DNA from 3 places in the Aggregatilinea sp. genome. Region 2 is predicted to be linked to each of the others. Evidence: riboswitches for the same ligand, from Rfam matches in the RefSeq annotation. Region 2 holds a riboswitch; each other region holds the start of a gene.
The links. Region 2 has a riboswitch for cobalamin ahead of V7116_RS24735 (FecCD family ABC transporter permease). Riboswitches for the same ligand answer to the same signal wherever they lie in the genome.
Positions count from the first base shown of each region.

Region 1: it holds a riboswitch for cobalamin, as region 2 does, so the genes downstream of both, V7116_RS00200 (prenyltransferase/squalene oxidase repeat-containing protein) here and V7116_RS24735 (FecCD family ABC transporter permease) in region 2, are expected to answer to the same signal.
Region 3: it holds a riboswitch for cobalamin, as region 2 does, so the genes downstream of both, V7116_RS12140 (FmdB family zinc ribbon protein) here and V7116_RS24735 (FecCD family ABC transporter permease) in region 2, are expected to answer to the same signal.

Region 1 covers NZ_DAISHJ010000001.1:33,671-42,404, reverse strand. Annotated here, with positions in the region: gene V7116_RS00210 (MFS transporter) at 104-1,528, shown strand; gene tdh (L-threonine 3-dehydrogenase) at 1,581-2,633, opposite strand; gene V7116_RS00200 (prenyltransferase/squalene oxidase repeat-containing protein) at 2,785-3,729, opposite strand; cobalamin riboswitch at 3,879-4,028, opposite strand; gene acpS (holo-ACP synthase) at 4,077-4,460, opposite strand; gene V7116_RS00190 (M16 family metallopeptidase) at 4,460-5,785, opposite strand; gene V7116_RS00185 (M16 family metallopeptidase) at 5,790-7,082, opposite strand; gene V7116_RS00180 (UDP-glucose dehydrogenase family protein) at 7,204-8,508, opposite strand; gene V7116_RS00175 (NAD(P)/FAD-dependent oxidoreductase) at 8,629-8,734, opposite strand, start outside.
Region 2 covers NZ_DAISHJ010000178.1:81-7,021, forward strand. Annotated here, with positions in the region: gene V7116_RS24725 (CBS and ACT domain-containing protein) at 1-597, opposite strand, end outside; gene V7116_RS24730 (dihydrofolate reductase family protein) at 776-1,531, opposite strand; cobalamin riboswitch at 1,705-1,865, shown strand; gene V7116_RS24735 (FecCD family ABC transporter permease) at 2,022-3,149, shown strand; gene V7116_RS24740 (ABC transporter substrate-binding protein) at 3,517-4,902, shown strand; gene V7116_RS24745 (ABC transporter ATP-binding protein) at 4,895-5,782, shown strand; gene V7116_RS24750 (aldo/keto reductase) at 6,042-6,941, opposite strand, start outside.
Region 3 covers NZ_DAISHJ010000034.1:27,386-36,119, reverse strand. Annotated here, with positions in the region: gene V7116_RS12165 (FAD:protein FMN transferase) at 1-583, opposite strand, end outside; gene V7116_RS12160 (hypothetical protein) at 595-876, opposite strand; gene V7116_RS12155 (FMN-binding protein) at 834-2,066, opposite strand; gene V7116_RS12150 (dehalogenase) at 2,495-2,779, opposite strand; gene V7116_RS12145 (reductive dehalogenase) at 2,816-4,198, opposite strand; gene V7116_RS12140 (FmdB family zinc ribbon protein) at 4,264-4,509, opposite strand; cobalamin riboswitch at 4,581-4,722, opposite strand; gene V7116_RS12135 (reductive dehalogenase) at 4,871-6,256, opposite strand; gene V7116_RS12130 (hypothetical protein) at 6,253-6,627, opposite strand; gene V7116_RS12125 (response regulator transcription factor) at 6,658-7,317, opposite strand; gene V7116_RS12120 (HAMP domain-containing protein) at 7,328-8,734, opposite strand, start outside.

The DNA.
Region 1 (8,734 bases), on a different contig from region 2:
CATTGTCGGGCGCGGTTGTTTTTATCTCACCAGAGGATGCCCGTTCACCGTTCAACCGCCCTGCTCTGCTGCCCTGAAAAACGGTAGATAAGGATTGAAGATCATGCACCGCAGTGTATCTGGTCTTGGTTTTGCTATGCGCCGGTTCCGCGCAAAGCTGTTTTACCGGGACGGAACCAGTGTGTTCAGCGTCCTGGCCGTGCCCGATTTCCGCAACCTGTGGATCGGGCAAATGATCTCGATGCTTGGCGACGCTGTCGCGTACAACACGATGCTGTTCGCCATCATTCGTATGGCCGACGATGCAGGAAAGGGATCCGGCTCAGTCATTGGCCTGTTGGCCGTGATCGGCGCGCTGCCCACGCTCGTCCTGGGCCTCGTGGCGGGAACCGTGGCAGATCGTGCCAACCGCAAACACATGATGATCATCGCTGACCTGATGCGCGGCTTCATTACGCTGGCCTATTTGTTCGTGGACGAATGGGACAAAGTCTGGATTTTCTTCGTCGTGTCAGTCTCATCCAGCGTCGTCAGCGCGTTCTTCTATCCGGCGCGCACGGCTCTCGTGCCGATGATCTTGAATAAGAAAGAGCTGCTGGCTGCAAATGCCTTCGGCCAGTTGACACATACACTGTCATTCGTCGTAGGGGCGGCGCTCGCGGGCATCCTCGTCGGCTGGGCTGATGCGACGGCCCCGGCGTTTATCATCGACAGCCTGTCGTTTTTCGTGTCCGCCTACTTCATCACGCGCATCAGCATTTCGGGCCGCGTCACACGCCAGGGCGCCATGCAGGCCGCTCAGGCAAGCCTGAATACGCTCGGCAGCGCCCTGGACAGTATCTGGAACACCGCGCGGGCCATGGCAGGCGAGCTGGTCGTGGGCGTGCGCTACACCCTCACTGATACGATCATGCGCGGCGTACTCATCAGCTTTCTGGCGATGATGTTGGGGCTTGGCGCGGCAAATGTCACCTTCGTACCGCTGCTCGTCAACGAGCTGGGCATGAACGAAGCGGGCATTGGCCCCATTCGGTTCTCGCAAACGGCGGGCATCATCCTGAGCAGCATGGCAATCTCGACCCTGGCTGCGCGCTACCGGGCACGGAATCTGATCGGGCTGGGTATGCTGGCGTTCGGGGTGACCACGGTGCTCGTGGCCGTCACGCGCAGCTACTCGCTGATGATCGTCGTGCTGTTCCTGGTCGGGCTGACTATCTCTCCGCCCCAGATCATCGCGGCGACGTTGATGCAGCAGCATGTGCCCCAGGAAAAGCTCGGACGGGCATCCGGCGCACAGAACACCATCGTCAACGTGGCAAACATCGCCTCGATGGGCGCGGCGGGCTACCTGATGGACCCTATCGGCGCGCGCAGCGTGTTCGCCTGGGCGGGCGTCATCATTTTCTTGGCGGGGATCGTGTCGTGGTGGGCGCTGCGCGACGTTGACGATTCGCCGCAGCCCGCGGCACAGGCATCTGAGGAAATGAGGCTCAGCGAGCTGGCACCCGAAGGGCTCGCCGGGGAATAGTTCAAAAAATGAGGGCGGATCAGTTCCTGCGATCCGCCCTCGGCTCTGGCGTCTACAGGTGGAACATAATCTTGCCGCTCTCGCCGCTCATGAAGACATGATAGGCTTCGTCAAATTGTTCCAGAGTAAACTCATGTGTCACGATCTGGCTGAGATCAACTGCGCCCGATTCGAGCAGGCCGCGCGTCTGGTACCACGTCTCCCACAGCCGCCGTCCGACGATACCGCGCACGATCGCACCCTTGAAGATGATGTGCTGGTTCAGGTCAAAGGTGAACGGTCCCGGTGCGAGGCCCAACAGCGCCGCCTCGCCGCCTTCCTTCAGCACCGTGAAACCCTGATCGATGGCGCTAGGCGCGCCGGACATTTCGAGCAGCACATCCACGCCTTCATCGCAGGTCGCCTCAAGCAGCTTGCCGACCACGTCTTCTTCCAGCACGTTCACCGTCAGATCCGCGCCCATCTTGCGCGCCATCGCTAAACGGTAGTCGCTGATGTCGGTAGCGAACACGCGCCGCGCACCCGCTGCCTTGGCCACGGCGATCGCCATGATGCCCACCGGGCCGCAGCCGGTCACCAGCACGTACTTGGCCGACAGATCCTGCGCCATGGCCGTATGCACGGCGTTGCCGAAATTTTCTTCGATCACCGCAATGCGCAGCGGCAGATCGGGCGGATTTTTCCACGCATTCTGGGCGGGCACAGCGACATATTCGGCAAATCCGCCGTCACGATCCACACCCAGGATTTTCGTGTTTTCGCAGATATACTCGCGTCCGGTTTTGCAATAGAAACATTCGTTACACACGACGTGACTTTCCAGCGAGACGTAATCGCCCACCTTCACGCTCGTCACGTCATCGGCAACCTGCGCGATCTCGCCCGCGATCTCGTGACCGACCACAAACGGCGGCTTGAGGCGGTTCTGCGCCCACTCATCCCACTTATAGATATGAAGGTCCGTCCCACAAATCGACGCGGCACGGACCTTCACCAGTACTTCTCCGGGGCCGATCTCCGGCACAGGCCATTCGGTCAGTTCAAGGCCAGGGGCGCGTTTGGCCTTCACCACGGCCTTCATCATCTTCGGTAGGGTATCCGTCATGTGTATGGCATCCTGTGGCAGCGAAAGCGCTAGATAAACCTCACATGCGGCTGATTCTAGCCCCCATATGCAGCCGCAACAAGTCCAAAAAAGAAAGGGGCATGCGGTCGTCTGCATGCCCCTCGTGTTTAGTGTATGTTCCGAACCGGCGTTATTCCGCTTCGGGCATGGGCGCCCACGCGGTCAGCGTAACGCCTTCCACTGCCGGGATCGCAGCGATCGTCGCCAGAATGTTCGCGTCAGGCATGGCCGTCTGGTAGCCGAACGCGCCTTCTTCCGTCTGCAACGACAGCAGCCAGTCCTGCGGGGTATTCCAGTCGGCCAGATCTTCGCCCGCCGCCAGCAGTGCCTGAACCACGACCGAAGTCGAGTTCACATCGCTGTCGGTGCCGTAGTCGCTCGGGCTCTGGTACGGCCAGCCGCCGTCCTCGTTCTGAATGGCTTCGAAGTAGGCCAGCGCCGCGTCAACCGCGTCCGCCTGATCCGTCAGGGCCAGCGCCTGCACGCAGATCGCGGTCGTGTTGCTATCCGCAGGCTGATCCGGCCCGAAGCCCCAGCCGCCGTCTTCCGTCTGCGCGCTGATAACTGCATCCACCGCGCCTTCAGGAAGCTCGACGCCCGCGTTTTCCAGCGCGGTCAGCGCCAGGCAGTGATCGAACGCGCCGGTTCCGAACAGGCCGCTCTCGTCCTGCAGCGCGAGCAGATCGTTCACCAGATTATGCCCGCCGAACGCCGTGACGTCCTTGCCGCCCGCGATGACCGCATTGGCGACTTTCGCAACCTGCCCGGCAGCCGTGACGTTCCCGGCCTCAACCTGCTGGCCGAGGAAGTAGTACGGATTTGCCATGTCCGGCGATAGCACCGCATTAGGATCTTCACCCGCCGCGACAAACGCGATAATCGCGTCTGCCGTCGTCGTCAGATCGCTTTCCGGCGCGTAGCCGGTCGGGAAGCCGCCATCCGCATTCTGGATCGAATCCAGGTAATCAACCGCCGCCAGCGCGGGATCGGTATCGTCTTGCGCGAACGCAGGGATCGCCAGCGCCAGGATCAGCGCCAGCGCCACAATAGTGCTCAACAGATGAGAACGTTTCATCAGGATCATGCTCCTCGAAATTGAAAAAAGACAACATGCAGGGGAAAGTGAGCCCAATAAAAACAGCGCCTTTCCCGACGGTTAAGAAAGGCGCTGTTCTAGCTCGCTGAGAACAGCATGAATCACCTCCGATCCGCGAGAGATGGGTAATGTATATGGCGGTCCAGGCGGGTAATCTGGCTCTGCGAGGCTGTGAAACTCCTCGCACAACAGTTGCGGGACAGCGCCGGACTTGGACCGGCTTCCCCCATTACGACGAACGCTTCCGGGCGTTCGTCACCTGGACGTTTCATAGTTGTTAGACAATGGCAGGAAGTATAACGCGAGCCGCGGGGGGTTACAATGGTCTACTCCTGCGAAGCGGCTCCATTTCCCACGGCGACCACAAACGCGATGGCATGTTCCGCCGTGTGGCTGAGGCTGATCTGCCACTCGCACAGCCCGAGTTCCTGCGCGAGTTCCGCTGCCGCCGCGTGCAAATGCAGGTGCGGCGCGCCGCGATCGTCAGACGACACTTCGATATCGATCCAACGCACGTCCCCAATGCCGGTTCCCAGCGCCTTCGCTGCCGCTTCTTTCGCGGCGATGCGCGCCGCCAACCGCACGGGAAGATCCTTGCACTGCGCGCGCTCGGCAGGCGTAAAAAACCGCTCGAAGAACCGATCGCCATACCGGTTCATCACGCGCTCGACGCGCTCGACTTCGATCAGGTCCACGCCAATACGCAGCATTACGCCTCCGACTGCGCCTCAGTGGGGGCGCTTTCGGAAAAGTCCGGCAGTTCCGGCCCGGCCAGCGCCAGCGCGTACACGTCCGGGTCCAGGTAACGCTGCGCGGCATCCAGCGCCGCCTCCGGTGTGATCGATACAATCAAATCGGGATAGCGGCGCAGGTAGTCCAGCCCCAATTCGTAGCGCTCCATCGACAGGATCGAGCCAGCCACGCCCTCGTTCGTCTCAAGCTGGAGCGGCAGCCGCCCGATGAAATTCGCCTTCACGTCCGCCAGCTCTGACTCCTGAACCGGCTCGCTGACGATCCGCCGGATCTCGCCGCGAATGGCCTCCAGCGCCCGCTCGACGTTCGCCGGATTCACCCCCGCGATTACGCGCCACGGGCCCGGCCCCATACCGCCATCGAGGCGGCTGTAGCTGTAATAGGCCAGCCCACGCTTTTCACGTACTTCCGCGCCGATGCGTCCGTACATCCCAAACACGCCCAGCACGGCGTTCGCCAGGGTCGCGGCCTGCCACTCGTCGGCGCGGCGCGGTGGTCCCGGCACACCGAGCACCAGATCGATCTGGCTTTTGTCCGGCAACGTGATCGTCTGCGTGCGCGCCGCGTCCAACCCAACACCGTCCGGCGCCAGCGGCATTGCAGGCTGATCGGGATTCTCCCACGCGCCGAACGTCTCCTCGACCAGTGACAGCGCGCGCTCGGCATTCACCGCGCCGACGATCACCACGAGCATTCCACGCGGGCCGTAATGGGTGCGGTGAAACGCGGACATCTGGTCACGCGTGATGGCCGCCACCGTCGCCAACCGCCCTTCGGGCTGGCGGCTATAAGGATGCCCTGCGGGATACGCCAGTTCGCGGAAAGTCCTTGCGGCCATATACCGCGTGTCCTTTTCACGGATCTTCAGTCCGGTGATGATTTCACCGCGCAGCCGCTCCACCTGCCCCGTGGGAAAAGCCGGATGTCGCAGGGCGTCTCCCACAAGATCGAACAGCATCGGCAGATCTTCGGCCAGTCCCTTGCCGGAGAACCCGACCGTATGCAGCCCGCCGCTGATCGACAGACTCGCGCCGTTGCTCTCCAGCAACTCGTGAATGGCCGCAAAGTCGCGCGTCTCCGTGCCGCGCAGCAGCGCGGACGCCGTGATAGCGGCGAGTCCGTGCGCATCAGGCGGATCGAACGCCGCGCCTGCATCCAGCGACCCGGCCAGCACGACCGAACGCGCGTTGAAGTTCTCGCGCACCAGCACCACAATGCCGTTGGACAGCTCACGCCGGATAATATCATCCGGCCCCGGCAGGGATTCAACAGGTAATGTCATTGCGTCAGCCTTCCTGCCCGCTGTTCGTGGGGATAAACCAGCCGACCGTTCGCTGCGAGCGGCGGAAATACCGGCGTGAGGCGTCCTGTACATCGTCCAGGGTCACTGCATCGAGGTGATCCAGGTAGTGTAGATACCACTCGTAGCCGGAAAAATTCTCAGAGAACGCCAACCAGAACGCCTGCCCGGTGACGCCTTCCGTGCCATACGCAAACAGCGCTTTCGCCTGCTTTTTCGCCCGGTCCAGTTCGGCCTGCGTCAGATCGCCTGCCACCAGCCGGTCGATTTCGGCATCCAGCGCGGCCTGCACTTCCTCGATCTGGCGACCATCACGCACGGTCAAGATGACGCTGAACAGGTAGGGATCGATCGACGGGTACAGTCCGCCGCCCACCGATGCCGCCAGTTCCGTCTCGACGAGCGCGCGATATAAGCGCGAAGTCTTGTTGCCAATACCATCACCCCCCGGTGCGCTCGCGCCCGCCAGGATGCTGTCTACCAGAGCCAGCTTGAACCAATCGGGATCGGTCGCTGCGGGCGCGCGGTACGCGGTGAAGATCGTCGCCGCGCTGCCTTCGCGCTCCACGCGCACGCTGCGTTCGCCTTGCTGCGGCGGCTCCGGGCGGTTGAACAGCGGCGGCGCGGCGCCTACCGGAATCGAGCCGTACAGCGCCTTGATCTGCGCCAGCATCTCGGCGCTGTCGAAGTCGCCCACGGCAACGGCGATGGCATTATTCGGTGCGTAAAAGGTCCGGTAGTGGGTATACAGATCGTCGCGGGTCATGGTATGCAAATCGGCCATGTCCCCGATGATCTGGTGGTGGTACGGGTGCACGCGGAAGGCCGTCGCACGCACCGCTTCCGACAGCCAGAAGCCCGGCGAGTTCTCCGATCCCTGGCGTTCGGAGATGATCACCGTTCGCTCGGATTCCACTTCGTCGGGATCGAACGCGGCATTCTGCATCCGGTCGGCTTCGGCTTCCAGCGCCAGCGCGATCCGGCTGGCAGGCATCGTTTCAAAGTAGGCGGTGTAGTCATACGAGGTCTGCGCGTTCCAGATGCCGCCCTCGCGGTCCACGGCCTTATCCAGCACGCCCGCGGGATACTTTGGCGTGCCCTTGAACATCATGTGCTCGACCCAGTGGGAGATGCCGGTGTGCCCGGTCGGCTCGTTGCGGCTGCCAACGCGGTATAGGACCCACCAGCTGATGACCGGCGCGGTGTGCACCTCTTTGAGCAAAATGGTAAGGCCGTTGTCGAGTATGTGCCGGGTTACGCCGTGCCCCTCACCTGGCATTCCAAGTCCTTCCACTACAGCGCCGACCGTCTTGTGCCCTAAGTTTAGCAGGGATGCCGATCCGTGGCATCCCTGCGTAAAATGACCATGTATGCCCCCGTCTGCCGGGGATTCAGGCTTTTTAGCCGTTATAGCCGCGCCCGATGCCGCGATAGGTGAAGCCCACGCTGCGCATCTCGGCAGGCTCGTACAGGTTGCGCGCGTCGATCATCACCGGCGTGGTCATCGCCTCTTTCACGGCCTTCATATCAAGGTGCTTGAACTCGTTCCAGGGCGTCATCACGATCAGCGCATCTGCGCCGCGCGCCAGCACATACGGGTCCTCGCACATCTCGATGAACGGCATGATGCGCTTGGCGACATCCATCGCCACCGGATCGTACCCACGCACAACCGCGCCCTGCGCGTGAAGCTGCTCCGCAATCGTGATCGACGGCGCATCGCGCATGTCGTCGGTGTTCTGCTTGAACGCCAACCCCAGCAGTGCCACCGTGCGCCCTTCCAGGCCATCCAGCAGCGTATCGACCTTGGTCAGCACGTGATGCCGCTGGAACGCGTTAATGTCCATCACGGCCTGCAGCAACTGCGGATGACGCCCATGCACCTGCGCCATGTGCGCCAGGGCCTTGACGTCCTTCGGGAAGCACGAACCGCCATACCCTACCCCGGCTTCGAGGAAGTGATGCCCGATGCGCTTGTCATAGCCCATGCCGCGCGCCACTTCTTTCACGTCCGCGCCCAGCGCCTCGCAGATGTTAGACATCTCGTTGATGAAGCTAATGCGCGTCGCCAGGAACGCATTCGAGGCGTACTTGATCATCTCCGCCGTGCGGAGATCGGTGACCATGATCGTGGCGCGCAGCGGCAGGTGAAGCTGCGCCACGCGTTCGGCGGCTTCCATGTCCGTCGAGCCGAGCACCGTGCGATCGGGATTGAAGAAGTCGGTGATGGCCGAGCCTTCACGCAGGAATTCGGGGCAGCTCACCACGCTGAATGGCACGGACGTGGGCTGGCTTTCGCGCACAATGTCCGCCACCCAGTCCCCCGTACCAACCGGAACAGTGGACTTATTCACAATCACCAGCGGGTGCGTCATAGCCTTGGCGATGCTTTCCGCCGCCATGCGCACGTACTGCAGATCCGCCTCGCCGTCCACACCCTCGGGCGTGCCCACGGCGATAAACACAAATTCGGCATCCTTCAGGGCTTCGTCATAGGACGTCGTAAAGAACAGGCGCCTGGCGCGCATCGTACGCTCGACGATCTCGCCTAGGCCCGGCTCGTAAATCGGCAGGACGCCTTTGCGCAGATTGGCGATGCGCTCCTCGTTGATATCGAGCGCCGTCACACAGTTACCCAGGTCGGCGAAACAAGCCGCGGACACCAGTCCGACGTAGCCGACCCCAACAACGGTGATGTTCTTCATAGATTGATCCTCACTGAGTCTAGACACTCACCGCACCGGCCCCTACCCCACGGTGGGCACGTTACGGCTGATCAACTGAACAGAACTGGAACGGATAAGGAATGTCACATATGTTGAATGTTATGCGCCGGATTGAGACATGCCTTGATCTTGCAGCAGCATGGAAGCCACGTTACGCCCCATCTCGACCGCATAATTCGTCCCGCGATCCCACGGGTAAACCTGA
Region 2 (6,941 bases):
CTGTTCGAGCTGGTGGTAATCGGCCCCGTATTCCTTGATGGTGATGTAAACCTGCTCGTCAAAGCGGTTCTGCCACGTGACGACGCTGATGATGTTGCCGCCCATATCGGCCACGATCTTCGCCACTTTCGCCAGGCTGCCCGGTTGGTCCGCGACGAGCAGCGTGAAGCGCGCACCTTCGCGCCCGCTGCCCAACAGCCCCACGAAGGTCTGGTAAATATCGGTGTCGGTGATGATCCCGATGATTGCGTCTTTATCGACCACCGGCAGGCAGCCCACGTTTTCTTCGATCATCATGCGCGCCGCTTCTTCGAGCGGGCAGTCCGGCACGACGGTGTGCACCGGGTGGCGCATGATTTCCTTGAGCTGCAAACGCGACAGCAGGCTGTGAATCTCATAGATGCTGAGCGTGGTGGCGGGCGTTGGCTGTGCGTGGAACAGATCTTCCTCGACGACGATGCCGACCAGCCGTCCACTCTTATCGACAATCGGCAGGTGAGTGATTTGATTCTCGCGCATCAGCTCGACGGCCTGTTTGTGCGTCGTCTCCGGCAGCGCGGTGATAGGATTCACGGACATACGGTCTTTGACTAACATGCGGTTCTATCTCCACGGGATCAGTGAGTGAAAATAAACTTTAAGTTCCTACTCATTAAGTATACGCGATCTGGCTTTTTGCGGCGCACTCCAATACGGGCCGCCGACCCGCCAAACGCACGCAGGGCCGGAACGTTCCCGGCCCTGCGGCTTCCCTCGTTGGCGCGCGTCTCGACCGTCAGCGCGGCGCGACCTCGTAGCGCAGCCAGACGTGCCCGTCCGGCTGGGCCTCCGCCGAGATCAGGTTGAGGCGGGTGGGGATGTCGTCCGGCCCCAGCTCGGTCGAATCGAACAGGCTGGACGTCGCGCGGCCCCCGATCAGGCCGGGGAAGAAGTCGATGTTCACCTCGTCGATCAGCCCGGCGCGCAGCAGCGCCCCGTTCAGCGTGCCGCCCGCCGTTGACATCACCGTCGTGACGCCGAGCAGCGTGTTGAGCTTATCCAGCGCGCAGGCCAGATCGACCCGATCCTCGCCCACGACGAGGTACGGGATTGTCTCGCGGCGCAGGTAGGCGAGGTAGGAAGGCGGCGTCTGGCGCGAGACGAGCAGCAGCGCATACCAGACCGTCCCGTCTTCGCCGGGCATCTCTTTGTACATCCAGCGGATACGTCCCCGGCTGTCCACCACCGTAAACCAGCGCCGCCCCGGCTGGTTCACGATCTCGGCGGGCAGGAAGTCGTCGTAGAGCGCGGCGAGATCGCCGTCGGCGGGCGGCAGCGGGTCGGGCGTCATACTCTCCAACATGAACGATCCGCTGCCCTCAAGCTGTGCCTGGGGCTGGTAAGTCTGTTTCAGCGTGTTAAGGAACACTTCGCTTGCGCCCGCGACCGCCACCCAGCGATCCATCGCGGCCATCAGCAGGGTATCGGGGGAAAGGGTTAACCGGCCATCGACTGATGCCGCCTGCACGACCACCACTTTTGGTTTTGTCACGTTCGTTCCTCCGCGTTAGAGCACCTGTACATCTTCGATCATACACCCCTGGTGTTCTAATGGAGAGTTTTCCCTCAAATGGGTTTGAAATCGAGAGCGGCGGAACGGTCGGGGCGCGAGGAGCGAAACGGACGGTTGTTTGCATGTTTGCGCGTGTGGCGCTATTGTAAGGGCATATCGTCTTCCTATGTGGCGCTTATGCCCCGGATGGCAAAGCGTCGCGGTGAAACTCCGCGATGGCGAAGCAGGTGCAAGTCCTGCGCTGACCCGCAACGGTAACAGGGTGAACAACGCGCCCTCAAGCCCGGTCGCCCGCCACAGAGGAATCCGAGTTTCGACCTTCGCGGTGAGGGGTTGGAGCTACTCCGGAGCTGTCGCTCCACCGGTTCCCCGGTACAGGCGTTCCAACCCGGTCCACATGGCCGGGTTTTTCGATCCCTCCCAGGCGAAGCACCCTGACTCTGTTTGGCCGTGTGAAACGAGATCGACCGTGGCTTCTTCCCTCAACGCTGCCGAACGTCCACGCGCAGCCTTTTTATTGGCGGGGATGGGCATTTTGCCCCGCCTGCTCCTGATTTGCGGCGCGCTGCTGCTCCTGCTGCTGGCGGCGATGGTGTACGCCGCGTCGGTCGGCTCGACCTCGATCCCTTACCGTGACGTTGCGGAGTCCCTGCTGCAATACGTCGGGCTGCATCACAGCCTTGACGCAGGCTCGGCCACGTATCGCATCGTGACCGTCGTGCGCCTGCCGGGGCTGATGGTAGCGGCGCTGGTCGGCGCGGCGCTGGCCTGCGCGGGCGCGGTGATGCAGGGCCTGTTCCGCAATCCGCTGGCGGACCCCGGCATCATCGGGATCAGCGCGGGCGCGTCGTTCAGCGTGGTGCTGGTCATGACGCAGGCCGCCGCCGGAGATCTGTGGCTTCTGACGAGCGGCCCCCTATCGAACGCGCTGTGGCGCGTGCCGCTGGCCGCCTTCGTCGGGGCGTGGCTGGCCGCGCTGCTGGTCTATGGGCTGTCGCTCCAGCAGGGACGCACCAATCTGGCGGCGCTGCTGCTGGCCGGGGTCGCGCTCAATTCCGTGCTGGGTGCGCTGACGTCCGTGCTGCTGCTGCGCACATCGGATGCGGGCGCAGCGCGATCGGTGCTGTCGTGGGTGGTGGGCAGCCTGGAAGGGCGCGGCTGGGCATATTTCCGTATCGCTGTGTGGCCGATCCTGATCTCGGCGGTGCTGCTGCTGCTGTACAGCCGCGAGTTGAACTTGCTGACCATCGGGGAGGAAAGCGCGCAGTCATTGGGCGTCAACGTGTCGCGCGTGCGCCTGATCCTGCTGGCGCTCAGCAGCCTGCTGACCGCGTCCGCCGTGAGCGTGGCGGGCACCATCGCGTTCGTGGGGCTGGTCGTGCCGCACATCCTGCGCCTGATCATCGGCCCCGATCACCGCGTGCTTCTGCCTGCGAGTTTGATCGGCGGCGCGGCATTTCTGGTGTTTGCGGACGCGCTCGCGCGCTCGATCATCGCGCCGGAGACGCTGCCGGTCGGGACGGTCACTGCGCTGGTCGGCGGGCCGTTTTTCGTGTTTTTGCTGTGGCGCAACCGCCGCCGCATCGCCATGTTGTAGAGCGACGTTTGCGGCGAGCCTGTTGGGGCGGGTTTTTAACCCGCCCGGTAGGGGCAATTCATGAATTGCCCCTACGAACCCTACCCGCCGACGGCATGACGAGCGGGGCGGCAACCGGCGAGAGCCGGGTGGAGCAAGCCCCGCCCCTACGGACTATGGGGCCGTGCTTGTCTCCTCTCTCCAACTTGATTGGAGAGGGGCCGGGGGTGAGGTCGCGGTGCGGACGAGTTATTTACCAAACCGCATCAACCCGCCCGGTAGGGGCAGTTCACGAATTGCTCCTACGCATCGTGCAAGTGTTACCTGAAGAGCGCGCCTGGTGAATCGCCAACTGCTCAAGCCTGATCGCTTACAAGGAGTTTTAAGGATGACCGTCCGCCAACTATTTTCCGCCGTATTGGGCGTGGCGCTGATCGCCGGGGCGCTGCTGGGGAGCGGGATCGCCCGCGCGCAGGGCGACGATCCCACCATCCAGGCGGGCGTCATCGTACAGGGCGAGGACGGCAGCGTCCAGACGTTCTGTGTGACGCTCGACGGCAACGCGCCTACCGGCCTCGACGCGCTGGAAGCGACCGGGCTGGATACGCTGGCCGAGCAAAGCTCGATGGGCGCGACGGTCTGCCGTCTGGACGGTGTGGGCTGCACCCCGCCCGGCGACTCGTGCTTTTGCCAGTGCGAAGGCGACGGTCCGTGCACCTACTGGTCCTATTTCCACCTGAGCGACGCGGGGACGTGGCAGTTCAGCATCGCCGGGGCGTCGGCGTATGCGGTGCAGCAGGGCGATGTCGAGGGCTGGTGGTGGCGCAACACCAGCGATACCAGCGCCGCGCCGCCGCCTGCGCTGTCGTTCGAGTCGATTTGCGGGGCCGAGGCGGCCTTTCCGCGCACGGTGGTCGATGGCATGGACCATGAGATGACGCTCGATACGCCGCCGCAGCACATCGCGTCCGTGACGCTCGGCTCGGACGAGATCCTGCTCGATCTCGTCGGGCCGGACCGGCTGCTGGGCGTGTCGTACTTCGCGGACGATCCGGCGATCAGCAACATCAGCGACCGGCTGGACGGCATCGAGCACACCGATCTGTCCGGCGACCCGGAGCTGCTGATCAGCCTGGACGCGGATCTGGTCGTGATGGCGAGTTACAGCAACCCCGCCGCGCTCGAACAGCTCGAAGACGCGCAGGTCCCGGTCTTTGCCCTGTCCGAGTTCAACAGCGTGGACGAGATCCGCGCCAACATCCGCCTGCTGGGTGAAGTGACCGGCGAGGAAACACGCGCCGACGCCCTGATCGCGGAGATGGACGCGCGGCTGGAGGCGGTGCAGGATGCGGTGGCGGGCGAAGACCCGGTGCGCGTGCTCTATTACGAGCCGGGCGGGATCACGTACGGCCCCGGCAGCACTGTGGACGAGATCATCAATCTGGCGGGCGGCGTGAACGTCGTGGCCGAAGCCGGGCTGGAGGCGTACCCGCTGGTCGATCCCGAATTCGTGCTGAGCACCGATCCCGACGTGGTGCTGGTGAGCGGGTGGTTCAGCGGGAAAGACGATCCACTCGGGTGGTTCACGTCCGACCCGGCACTGGGCACGCTGCGCGCCGTGCAGGAGGGCCGCGTATATGCCATCAACGCCGCGCACATGACCAACGTCAGCCAGTACATTGCTCAGGGCGTCGAAGATGTGGCGTACGCCCTGTATCCGCAGGCATTTCCCGACCTTCCGATGATTGCCACCGAGGAACCGGCCCATGATTAAGCTCAACTCCGCCCGCCCCAAGAACGGGCATTCCAACGGCCATTCGAGCGATGCCGCGCTGCTGCGTGCGGACGCGATCACGGTGCGGCGCGATGAGAATACGCTGCTGCAAAGCGTGTCGTTTTCCGTGGCGGCGGGGGAACTGGTCGGACTGGTCGGGCCGAACGGCGCGGGCAAATCGACGCTGCTGAAGGCCATCGGCGGGCTGTGGACGGATGTCGGCGGCGAGGTGACGCTGCTCGGCCAGCCGCTGCGCCGCTATTCCACGCGGCAGATCGCGCGTATCGTGGCGCACGTGCCGCAGATTACGGCGCTGGATTTTGCGTTCACCGTCGAGCAGATCGTGATGATGGGCCGCAGCCCGCACCTGGGCCGCTTCGAGATCGAAACCGGGCGTGACCGGGAAATCGTGCAGTTCGCGCTCGAACGCACCGACACCGCGCACCTGTCCGCGCGGCTGATCAATACGCTGAGCGGCGGTGAGCGCCAGCGCGTGCTGATCGCGCGGGCGTTGGCGCAGCAGCCGCGCGTGCTGCTGCTGGACGAGCCGACCGCTAACCTCGACGTGCAGCACCAGTTGGGCGTGCTGGACCTGCTGCGCCGCCTCGTCGCGCAGGACCGGCTCGGCGCGGCGGTGGCCGTGCACGACCTGGAAATGGCCGCGCGCTACTGCGACCGGCTGGTGATGCTGCATCACGGCACGGTGCTGGCCGAGGGCACGCCCGAAGCCGTCCTGGCACCGGATCTGCTGGCCGAGGTGTACTGCGTGGACGTGCAGCCCTACCACGACCCGATCACGGGCTTCCTGCGGCTGGCGATCACCGGCAGCGCGGATGCCGCGCCGCACCCGTCGCACGCGCTTGCCGGGACGGGGCGGTAGGGAATAGGGGCCATGGAACAGGGATTAGGTCCGCCGGGGCGGGGCTGTGATCCGCCTCCACAAAACCCTGTTGGCCGCCGCCTGTCTCCCCTCTCCAACTTGATTGGAGAGGGGCCGGGGGTGAGGTTTCTACGATAACCCGCCCGATTTTTTTCACCGTGTACGCCACACGAAAAAGGGGCGTATCGCAATACGCCCCTACAAAATGCCCCGCTTTGAGCTAACCGCCAATCGCTAACGGCTAACCGCTGCCTCCCCGCTACCAGAGGTGATGCACCTGCGGGCGGATCAGGCGGTCGTACACGTCGCGGACGGTGTCCATCTGCGCGGCGGTCAGCGGCGGCAGATCGGCGGCGTGGATGTTATCCAGCGCCTGCGAAGGCCGCTTCGCCCCCGGAATGACACACGTCACCGCGTCGAACATCAGAATCCAGCGCAGCGCGAGCTGGGCCATCGTCGCGTTATCCGGCACGAGCGCGCGCAGTTCCTCGACCGCTTGCAAGCCCGTCTCGTAGTTCACGCCGGAGAACGTCTCGCCCTTGTCGAACGACTCGCCCTCGCGGTTGAAGTTGCGGTGATCGTCGGCGGCAAACGTGGTCTGGGCGGTCATCTTGCCGGTGAGCAGGCCGCTCGCCAGCGGCACGCGCGCCAGAATACCGACCTTGCGCCGCTTCGCTTCGGGGAAGAACAGATCGCTGGGACGGTGGCGGAACATGTTGAAGATGATCTGCACCGTCTTCACGTTGGGAAATTCGATGGCCTTCAGCGCCTCTTCGACCTTTTCCACGCTGACGCCGTAGTGTTTGATCTTGCCCTGCTGCGTCAGGTCGTCCATGATGCCGAATATCTCCGGCATGTAGTAGACGGCGGTCGGCGGGCAGTGAAGCTGCACGAGGTCGAGGCTGTCCGTTTCCAGGTTGCGCAGGCTGCGCTCGATCCATGCGGTCAGGTTTTCGCGCGTGTAGCCTTCGGGGACCTGCTTCGGCAGGCGTCGCCCGGCTTTCGTCGCCACGTAGACCTGCTCGCGGCGGCCCTTGAGCACGTTGGCGATCAGTTTTTCGCTGTGCCCGTCGCCGTAGACGTCTGCCGTGTCGATGAAGTTCACGCCGTTGTCAATGGCGGTGTTCAGCGCGGCGAGCGATTCGTTGTCGTCCACTTT
Region 3 (8,734 bases), on a different contig from region 2:
AGCCCTTGGCGATGCCATCCAGCGTGACCGCCATACCCGGCTGGTCGAGCGTGATGCGGTCCGCGCTCAGCGCGATGCGGCGATAATCGACCAGGGCCTCGGCGCGGGCCAGCTCGTCGGCATCCGGCAGGCGATTTTCCACGGCGCGCGCCCGGTACAGCGCCAGCACCGGCTCGACCGTCACGTCGAACGCGCCGCCGGTCAGGTCGCCGTACTCGACCGCGCGCGCCAGCACGTCGCGCAGCGCCGGATCGGGCGCGTCGAGGCGGCCCGTCGTGTTGAGCGCCGTAAGCTGGCTGTCGGCGCGGAAGCGGCTGAAGATACCCTCTAGCGCCGCCATGCGCTCGAAGGAGGCGCGAATCGCGGCGCGTGCTGTGCCGGGATCGTCCGAGATCACGGTCAGGTTGGCGACGGTGCCCAGCAGCAGGCACGTTTCTTGCACGCGCTGGACGCCGGGAGACCGCGCGAGATCCAGACCCACCCCGCCCAGCGCTACGACGCCCCCCGCCAGCGCGGTGATCTTGATGAACTGGCGGCGCGAGAAACGCGTCTTGTTCAGGGCCGAAGATTCAGGGTTTGACATCATAGCGCCCTCTATTGCAAATCATCGTCGATAATCAGCGTTGGCTGAAGCGGATCGGGCGTGGCCGTTGGTACGTGCGTGACGACCGGCGACGGCGTCGCCGTGATCGCCGGGATCGTCGCGTAAGGCGTGCGTGACGCCTCACGGATCGCCAGAAACTGCTGGCCCTCGCCGCCGCTGGCGTTCGCCTCGTCGAAGGCGATGATCAGCGCCAGCACCGCCATCACCATACACACCGCGATGAACGCGATCAGGAAGCTTTGTTTGAAAAGCGAGCTTTTCCGTTTTTCCATGCGTCTTTTGCCCAATGACGAACTTCGCCGACGTAATCCACAACGGGTCCCAGGGGACAGATATAATTGCACCAGGGCCGGTAAATAACCAGTGAGGCCAGCATCACCAGCACCAGCAGCACCCACTGCGGCCACGAGCCTTTCAGGTTGAACAGTGTCCCGAACGGCTCATAGCTGGCCGCACCCGGCATACGCAGCGCCAGCCCCGCGACAATCGCGCCAAACGCCAGTACGCGCTGCGCCCATTGAAGCTTCGTGTACATCGAGCGCGGACGGTACACCTTCGCCCCAGTGAACGAGCCGAGAATCTCCTGCACACCGCCGAACGGGCAGAACCACGAGCAGTACGGGTTCTTACCCTGAATGAAGGTCACCGAGAAAATGCCGCCCAACAGCAGGAACCAGTAGAGGTTATCCTGCCAGTCCGGCCAGAACCCTGCCAACAGCGAGATCACGTTGGACAGCGTGAACGGCTTATTGTACAGGAATCCCAGCACCACGATCCCGGTCAGCATCACGGCCCAGCGTCCATAATGTTTCACGTTTTTGCGGCGCGTCTTGTGCAGGAAATAGCTGACCACGAACAGCGCGATCAGCGTCGCTTCCGGGATGCCGAACTTGATCGAGCGGTGCTCGGCAGGCACGGAGGCATTCAGTTCGCTGGTCGACAGATCGCGCACCGCCTCGCGGATGCTGCGCGCGACGCCTTCGGCGCTGAAGGTCGCGCCGCTCACGCGGTCGATGTCGTCGCCGAGCTGCATTGGGTCTTTGTAGCTCAAGCCGACGAACTGCGCCAGGAAATTCTCGCGCCCAATCAGGCGGAAGAAGCCCGGCGTCTCCTTGTGGCCGACGATCTGCGCGCCGGTGATGTTGCCATCGGGATCGATGCCGACCAGCACCTCCACCGGCCCGCCATAGCCGCTCGCCGTGCCGACCTGCGCGTAGCCGACCAGGGTGTCGCCCTGGTAGCCGACGTACAGGTCGCGGCGCGTCTCGATCCGGTCTGCGCCGGGCAGGACGTTCTTCACGTATGGACCCGCGTCGCTGCTGCCGGTGTTGGCATAGCCAATCAGCCACGCCGCGATGATGATCGCCAGCGCGATGGCCGTGACAATGGTTTGGCGGCGGCGCTGGCGCGCGCGTTGGAGTTGTAGGGCATTTTGAACGGGAAGCGTTCGTGCTGTTGCCATGGCTGCTTCGATGTTGTGGCTGCCGCTGCGGCCCGGTTGGCGGCTCGCAGCCGTAAAATCGGTCAGGTGAGTTAAGAGCGTGTATGAAAAGCGGCTTTATACCCCGTCGCGTTACTCACCGCCAGCGCCTTCCGCTGTCTTGCTCCCCTTCTCCTTGAGGGAGAAGGGGCCGGGGGATGAGGGTTTCCGGACACACTCTATGAAACAACGGCCCCGCTGTCCCGCTCAAAGCGAACGGCGCGGGGAAGGTAACTGAGAGCGTGTATGGAAAGCGGCTTTACTCCCCTTTTCGTGACTCGCGGCAAGCACCTTCTGCTGTTCTGCTCCCCTTCTCCCTGAGGGAGAAGGGGCCGGGGGATGAGGGTTTCCGGACACGCTCTGAGCCGGGCAGCACTTGCGCGCCGCCCGGCAGATAAGGCGTCAGTCGCTTACTTGGCGCTCTTCGCCGTCAGCGTCTGGTAGCTGCGCCACGCGCGTACACCCACCACCGCCATCAGGATGAGGCCAGGCACACCGAACGACAGCAGCAGGATGTTCGCGGCCTTGTATTCGAGTTCCGCGCGGGAGCCGCTGAAGTTCGCGATCGCCAGCAGCAGGAACACGATGGACACGGCGAGGATGATGTAATCGTACCACGCCAGCTTAAATTCGGAACGATGAGCGAGGAAGATGAACCCCGCGCCGATCAGAATACCCAGAATTAACCACAACATTGGTCGGTTATCCTTTCTTATCCGCAGCGCCGCGCGCTATGCGTCCTGGTGGCCCATGGTCGTGTCGTAGCCCAGCTCGGAGTAGTCGAGCTTCCACCACTCTTCGCAGTCCTTCTGCGGTTGGCCGAGGTCTTCGCTGATGTACGCGGTGCGGCTCATGCTGGCCAGCGCGCTGTCGAAGATCGGGGTGGTGCCGATAACGCCCTTGACCATCGAGTGGATGAGCGCCTTGTTCTTGACCGCGAACGGGCAGACCGAGAAGCAGATACCGCAGTTCGTGCCCACTTCACCCCAGTACGTACGGCAGGTAACCGAATTTTCGTACCAGGTCTTCACGCCGCCACGGTTCCAGCCGCCCTGCGTCTCGTAGGACGGTTCGGATTCGAGGCTCAGCGAGCCGGACGGGCAGTAGGTCGCGCAGGTCTTGCAGGTCTTGCAGAAGTTCATGATCCCGGCGTTGATCGGCTTGGTCGGCGCGACGGGCAGGTCGGTGACCATCTTGAAGACGCGGACCATCGGACCGTATTCCGGCGTGACGAGACGGTTCAGGCGCGACAGTTCGCCCAGGCCAGCCATAACGCCGAACGCGGGCGCGATACCGAGCGCGTTGGTTTCGTTTTCGCCCAGGCCCAGGTAGCCGATGCTGCGCAGGAAGCCCTGCAGGCGGCTCTGGATGGCGCGGTTCTGCGAGTAGGCCAGGCTGGTGGTCGCGGCGCCCAGCGGCGTGGGAGCGCGCTGAAGCTGCTCGGCAGACATCTGCACGGTCCACACAATGACGTAGCGGCACTTGTTGGGGATGACGCGGGTGGTCTCGTCTTCTTCCGGCTGGTCCTGCTCCTTGAACACCAGTTCCTTGCCGTCAGGGTCAATCGAGTAGATGAGCTTCTTGGTGGTCTCTTCTTCCAACTCCACGAAGCCGACGGTCGCCGCGCCGAACGCGCGCAGGGCCGAGCGGATCATCTCGGAGTTCTCTTCCGGCGTGCCTTCCCAACGCGGCACGCCACGATCTTCCGGCGTGCTGATGTTATCCGGCGGCAGGAACGACTGGGTCGCACCAATCCCCGACGCAGCGTACATGGCGATGTCGCGGATCGAATAACCGGGGCGACCTTCGAGCGCGAACTTGTTCTGATTGCTCTCGCGCATCCCTGTGATGCGTGTGGCCTCGTCCTCACCAACGTACTTCGCCAGACCGCGACGCACGGTGTCGCGCTCGTTGAAGCGGTAGATGGCGGCCCAGTCGATCTCGACCGTGGGGGTATCCACTTCCTTCACGTAAAACGGGCGTGAATTGATGGTTGCCTTATCGCCCCAGTCTTCACCGAAGGCAGCAATCGGCCCCAGGCTGGCCGTGGTAGCGCCCAGGCCGAGCAGCCCCATGTCCCTCAAAAACTCGCGGCGGTTAAGATTGAACGGCATATTGAATCTCCTTCAGCGACATTGAACGGATAAAGACTATTTAGCCGATCGGAATTACCGGACGATTAGTGCGGGCCGCAGCTCGTGCAGCCCGTTGCAGCCATCCCGCAACTGCCGCAGCTCGGCGCGCCAGCCAGGGCGCGACGCTGACCATCGGCGCTCGACGAGAACACCGCTACTGCCGAAATCAACCGCTGCGTCTCGGCTGCACCGCAGGCGGGGCACAATGTTTCCGCGTCGATCTCGGCCATTGGCTTCTGAACCTGGAATAGGGTTTGGCAGTCGCGGCAGCGGTACGAATACGTTGCCATGGGTTCCCTTCCTCCAAAACGAAAAAGAGCCGGTTTATTCCTGTTCGGAATAACCCAGCTCTCTAGGCTCGTAGAGATAAGACGTTGCAGCGGGTATTCTGGCTCGACCGGGCAAAACGCCCGATCTTACAGTTGCGGCCCAGCACCGGCCTTGCACCGGTTTTCCCCCTGACGCGCGATACCCTTCACCTAACCGTTATCGCAGCGTCATTTACTGCTGATGAAATAATTATGCAAAAAGGGGCCGGGCTTGTCTGTCAGGAGGGGGAAGAACGTGTGTCAGGAAAACGCCCTTGATTGCGCACGCGCCTGTCGGGAATTTGCTGACAGGCGCGTGCGCAAAAAGATGACAGCGGGGCGCTTATTTCCCTTTCGTCGTGTCGATGCCGTATTCGGGCAGGTCGAGATTCCACCACTCGGTCGGGTCTTTGCGGACACCGTAGCCGAAGGCGTCGTCCATGCTGCGCGTCAGGGAATTGATGACGGGGGCAGTTGCGATCTGCATATGCACGAACTGGTGCATAAAGCTCTTGCCCTGCTTGGTGAACGGGCACACGGCGAAACAAATGCCGCAGTTGGTCCCGGCTTCTTCGTACCAGAAGCGGCGGCAGCGCAGCGAGTTTTCGAACCACGCCTGATGCCCTGGGTTGCTCCACTCGCCCACCGGCTCCCAGCCCGGCTCCGTGTCGAAGCTGAGCGCGCTGGGCGGGCAGGCTTCGGCGCACTTCTTGCACGTCTTGCAGAAGCGTGTGATGCCCGCGTCAATGGGCCGGTCCGCCGCCAGCGGCAGATCGGTGACCAGCTTGAAGACGCGCACCATCGGGCCATATTCCGGCGTGATCACGCGGTTCTGGCGCGACAGCTCGCCCAGCCCGGCCATCACCGCCAGCGCCGGAGCGATGCCCAGGCCGTTCAACGTCTGCTCGCCCAGGCCCTGATAGCCCAGGCCGCGCAAAAACTCTTGCAGCCCATTCTGAACCAGCAGCCCGCGCTGGTAGCTGGTCTGCGTGCCGAACTCCGCGATCTTGGTCGGCGCGCGGCGCAGCGCGTCTTCCGACATCTGCACCGTGTACACGATCACCCACTCGGCGCGGTTGGGGATCACGCGCTTGTCCTCGGTCTCGTACGCCTGCTCGACGTCCTCGAACTCGATGCGCTTGCCGTCGGTATCGACCGCGTAAATCAGCTTGCGCGTGCGCTCGTCCAGGTGCACGATCCCGACGCTGGCCGCGCCCATCTGCCGCAGCGCCACCTTGATGATGTGCGCGGCGTCCTCCGGCGAGCCTTCCCACCGCGCGACCCCGCGCTGTTCCGGCGTCATGGCCCACTGCGCGCCGAGGAAACTGCGCGGGATTATCCCGCGCGACTGCCGCATGGCGTTTTCGAGCGCCTGATCCTTCAGCGTGTAGCCCGGTTCTTCCGAGTTCAGGCGTTCCAACAGCAAGTCCTCGCGCACCTGGAGCAGCCGCTGGTTTTCTTCCGGCGTGGCGAAGCGGCCCAACACGTTGCCGAACAGCGTATCGCGCGAGGCATCCACGCGCTTGATCTGCTCCCAACGGATGCCCGTCGTCGGCTCATCCACTTCGCGCACCCACCACGGGCGGCGGTACACCCCGCCGGACGTTGTGCTGCCGAAGACTTCTCCGGCCAGCGTGAGGCCCGTAGACCCGGCGGCAGTCGCCGCGACCCCGGCCATGCCCAGATTTTTCAAAAAATCACGGCGGCTGATCTTCAATTCATCGCTCATGAGGCGTCCTCGATATGGCTGTGAGCGTGCGGTGAATAGGACAGATCCGGCTCCACGGCGAACGGCTCGACGATCTCGGCCACAGGCTCATCGTCGGGCAGCGGCGCGGATTGGCGGTAGGGCGAGCGTGCTTCGACATGGCGAACCACCTCCACGATGATCCCGGCCAGCACCAGCACCGTCAGCAGCGCCGTCGCCAGGATCGCAGCGTGCGGCTCTCGCTCCTGCCAGCTTGTGATGTCAAATTCCAGCAGCACGAGCACGATGATCGCCCAGGTCAGACGCGCCAGCCATATGTACAGCGGCGCGCGTTCGACCTTCAGCACGTAGTCGGTGGGTTCGGATGGGCGATCCTGAGGGGAAGGAGGCATTGAAGTCACTCGCGGTCTGTCCCGAAAGGTTTAGTCTGCATCGAGCATGCGTTTTTTGAGCGCGTACTGCACGATGTCGGCGCGCGTTTCCAGGCCGAGCTTCTCCATCGCCCGCTGGCGATACGTATCGACCGTCTTGGGGCTGATGAACAGCATCTCCCCGATCTCGCGGCTGCTGTAGCCCAGCGCGATCATCTTCAGCACGTCGCGCTCGCGCTCGCTGAGCAGTTCCAGGCTGTCCAGCTCGGTTTGTTCCTGGTTCTTGCGATATTCATCGAGCAGCACCTGCGTCGCGTCGGGATAGAGGTACGAGCCGCCCGCCGACACGTGCCGGATGGCGTGGATCAGCTCCGTGTCCGCGCCGCTTTTCAACACGTAGCCTGCGCCGCCCGATTGCAGCACGCGCAGAATGTACTGTTTGTCGGCGTGCATGGTCAGCACCAGCACGCGCGTCTCAGGATATTGGGTGGTGATGCGCTCCAGCGCGTCCAACCCGCTCAGCCCCGGCATCGACAGATCGAGCACGACCACGTCGGGCCGGGACGTTTCGATCTGGCGCAGCGCTTCTTCGCCGTCGCCTGCCTCGCCCACCACGGTCATATCCGGCTCGCCGTTCAACAGCACGCGCAGCCCGGCGCGCAGCACCGCATGATCGTCCGCCAGTAGAATCGAAATTGTCTCTTTGCGCATATCAACCCTGCTAAGTTTCTTCTGGGATGGGCAAATGGATTTGGATGCGGGTGCCCTGTCCGGCCTGCGATTCCAGCTTAAGCGTACCGCTTAACAACTCGATGCGCTCCTGCATCCCCAACAACCCGAGTCCGCGCTCGTCCGCGCCCAGCGTACGCTCGATGTCGAAGCCGCAGCCGTTATCCACGATCAGCGCGCGGATCGCGCTGCGTTCCAGCATGAGCGACACTTCCGCGCGGGTCGCCTCGGCGTGGCGCGCGATGTTCGTCAGCGATTCCTGAATGACGCGGTACAGCGTGATCTCGACGTTGTGCGGCAGGCGCACGTTTTCGAGGCTTGGCGCCTGGAACGTGACCGGGATCGCCGTCGCCCGCGAAAATTCTTCCGTATAGCTTTCGAGCGCAGCCATCAAGCCGAGGTCGTCCAGCGCGGCGGGACGCAGGTCAGCGGCGAGGCGGCGCACTTCCTGCAGCGTCTGCGCCGTCGCGTCGCGCATCTCCTGCACCTGGGCCTTCATCGCGTCCAGTGTATTCTGGCGCTCCAGAATTTTGAGCTGGATCAGCAGCGAGGTCAGCGCCTGGCCCGTTTCGTCGTGCAGTTCGCGGCTGATGCGCTGGCGCTCCTCTTCCTGCGCGGAAACGATCTTGTTCAAAAGCTGCGCGCGCAGGCGTTCTTTCTGCTTCAGTTCTTCCCACAGGTGATTGTTCTCGATCGTGACGCTGAGCTGGCCGCAGATGCCCGCCAGCAGGCGCTGGTTGCGCTCGTCGAGCACCATCGGCTGCGCGCTGAGGATCGCCAGCGCGCCCAGAACCGAATTTTTGGACAGCAGCGGAATCACCACGTACGCGACCAGCCCCTCGCGCTGGCTCGCGGACACCAGCAGCTCCGGCGCGGCGGGATAGGTGGCGATGTCGGGGATATAGCACATCTCGTCCCGCTCGGTGAGCGCGCGGAAAAACGCCACCGACGCCAGATCGTGCGTGCTTGCTTCCAAAAAGACTTGCGACAGGCTGAAGCTCGCCGCGATCGCCAGCGTTTCCCCGGCGAATGCGATGACCATGCCCGCGTCCGCCTCGATCACGTCCAGGCTGCGGCGCAGGCTGTATCCCAACACCGAGCCGGGCGTATGCGGGCGTCCCGCGATACGCGCCAGATCGTAGAGCACGCCCAGTTCGTTGTTACGCTCGGTGAGCTGCTGGTTGGAGCGCTCGAGATCCCCGCGCGAGCGCTGGAGGCTGTCGATCATCGCGTTGAACGCGCGCCCCAGGTCTCCGATCTCGTCGTTGGCCCAGACCGGCGCGCGCAGCGACAGATCGCCGTTCTTGACGCTCATCGCCACGTGGGTGATTTGCAGGATCGGGCGCGACAGCAGCCACGTCAGAAACCACGCGATGCCCAGGCCGGACACCGCCGCGAT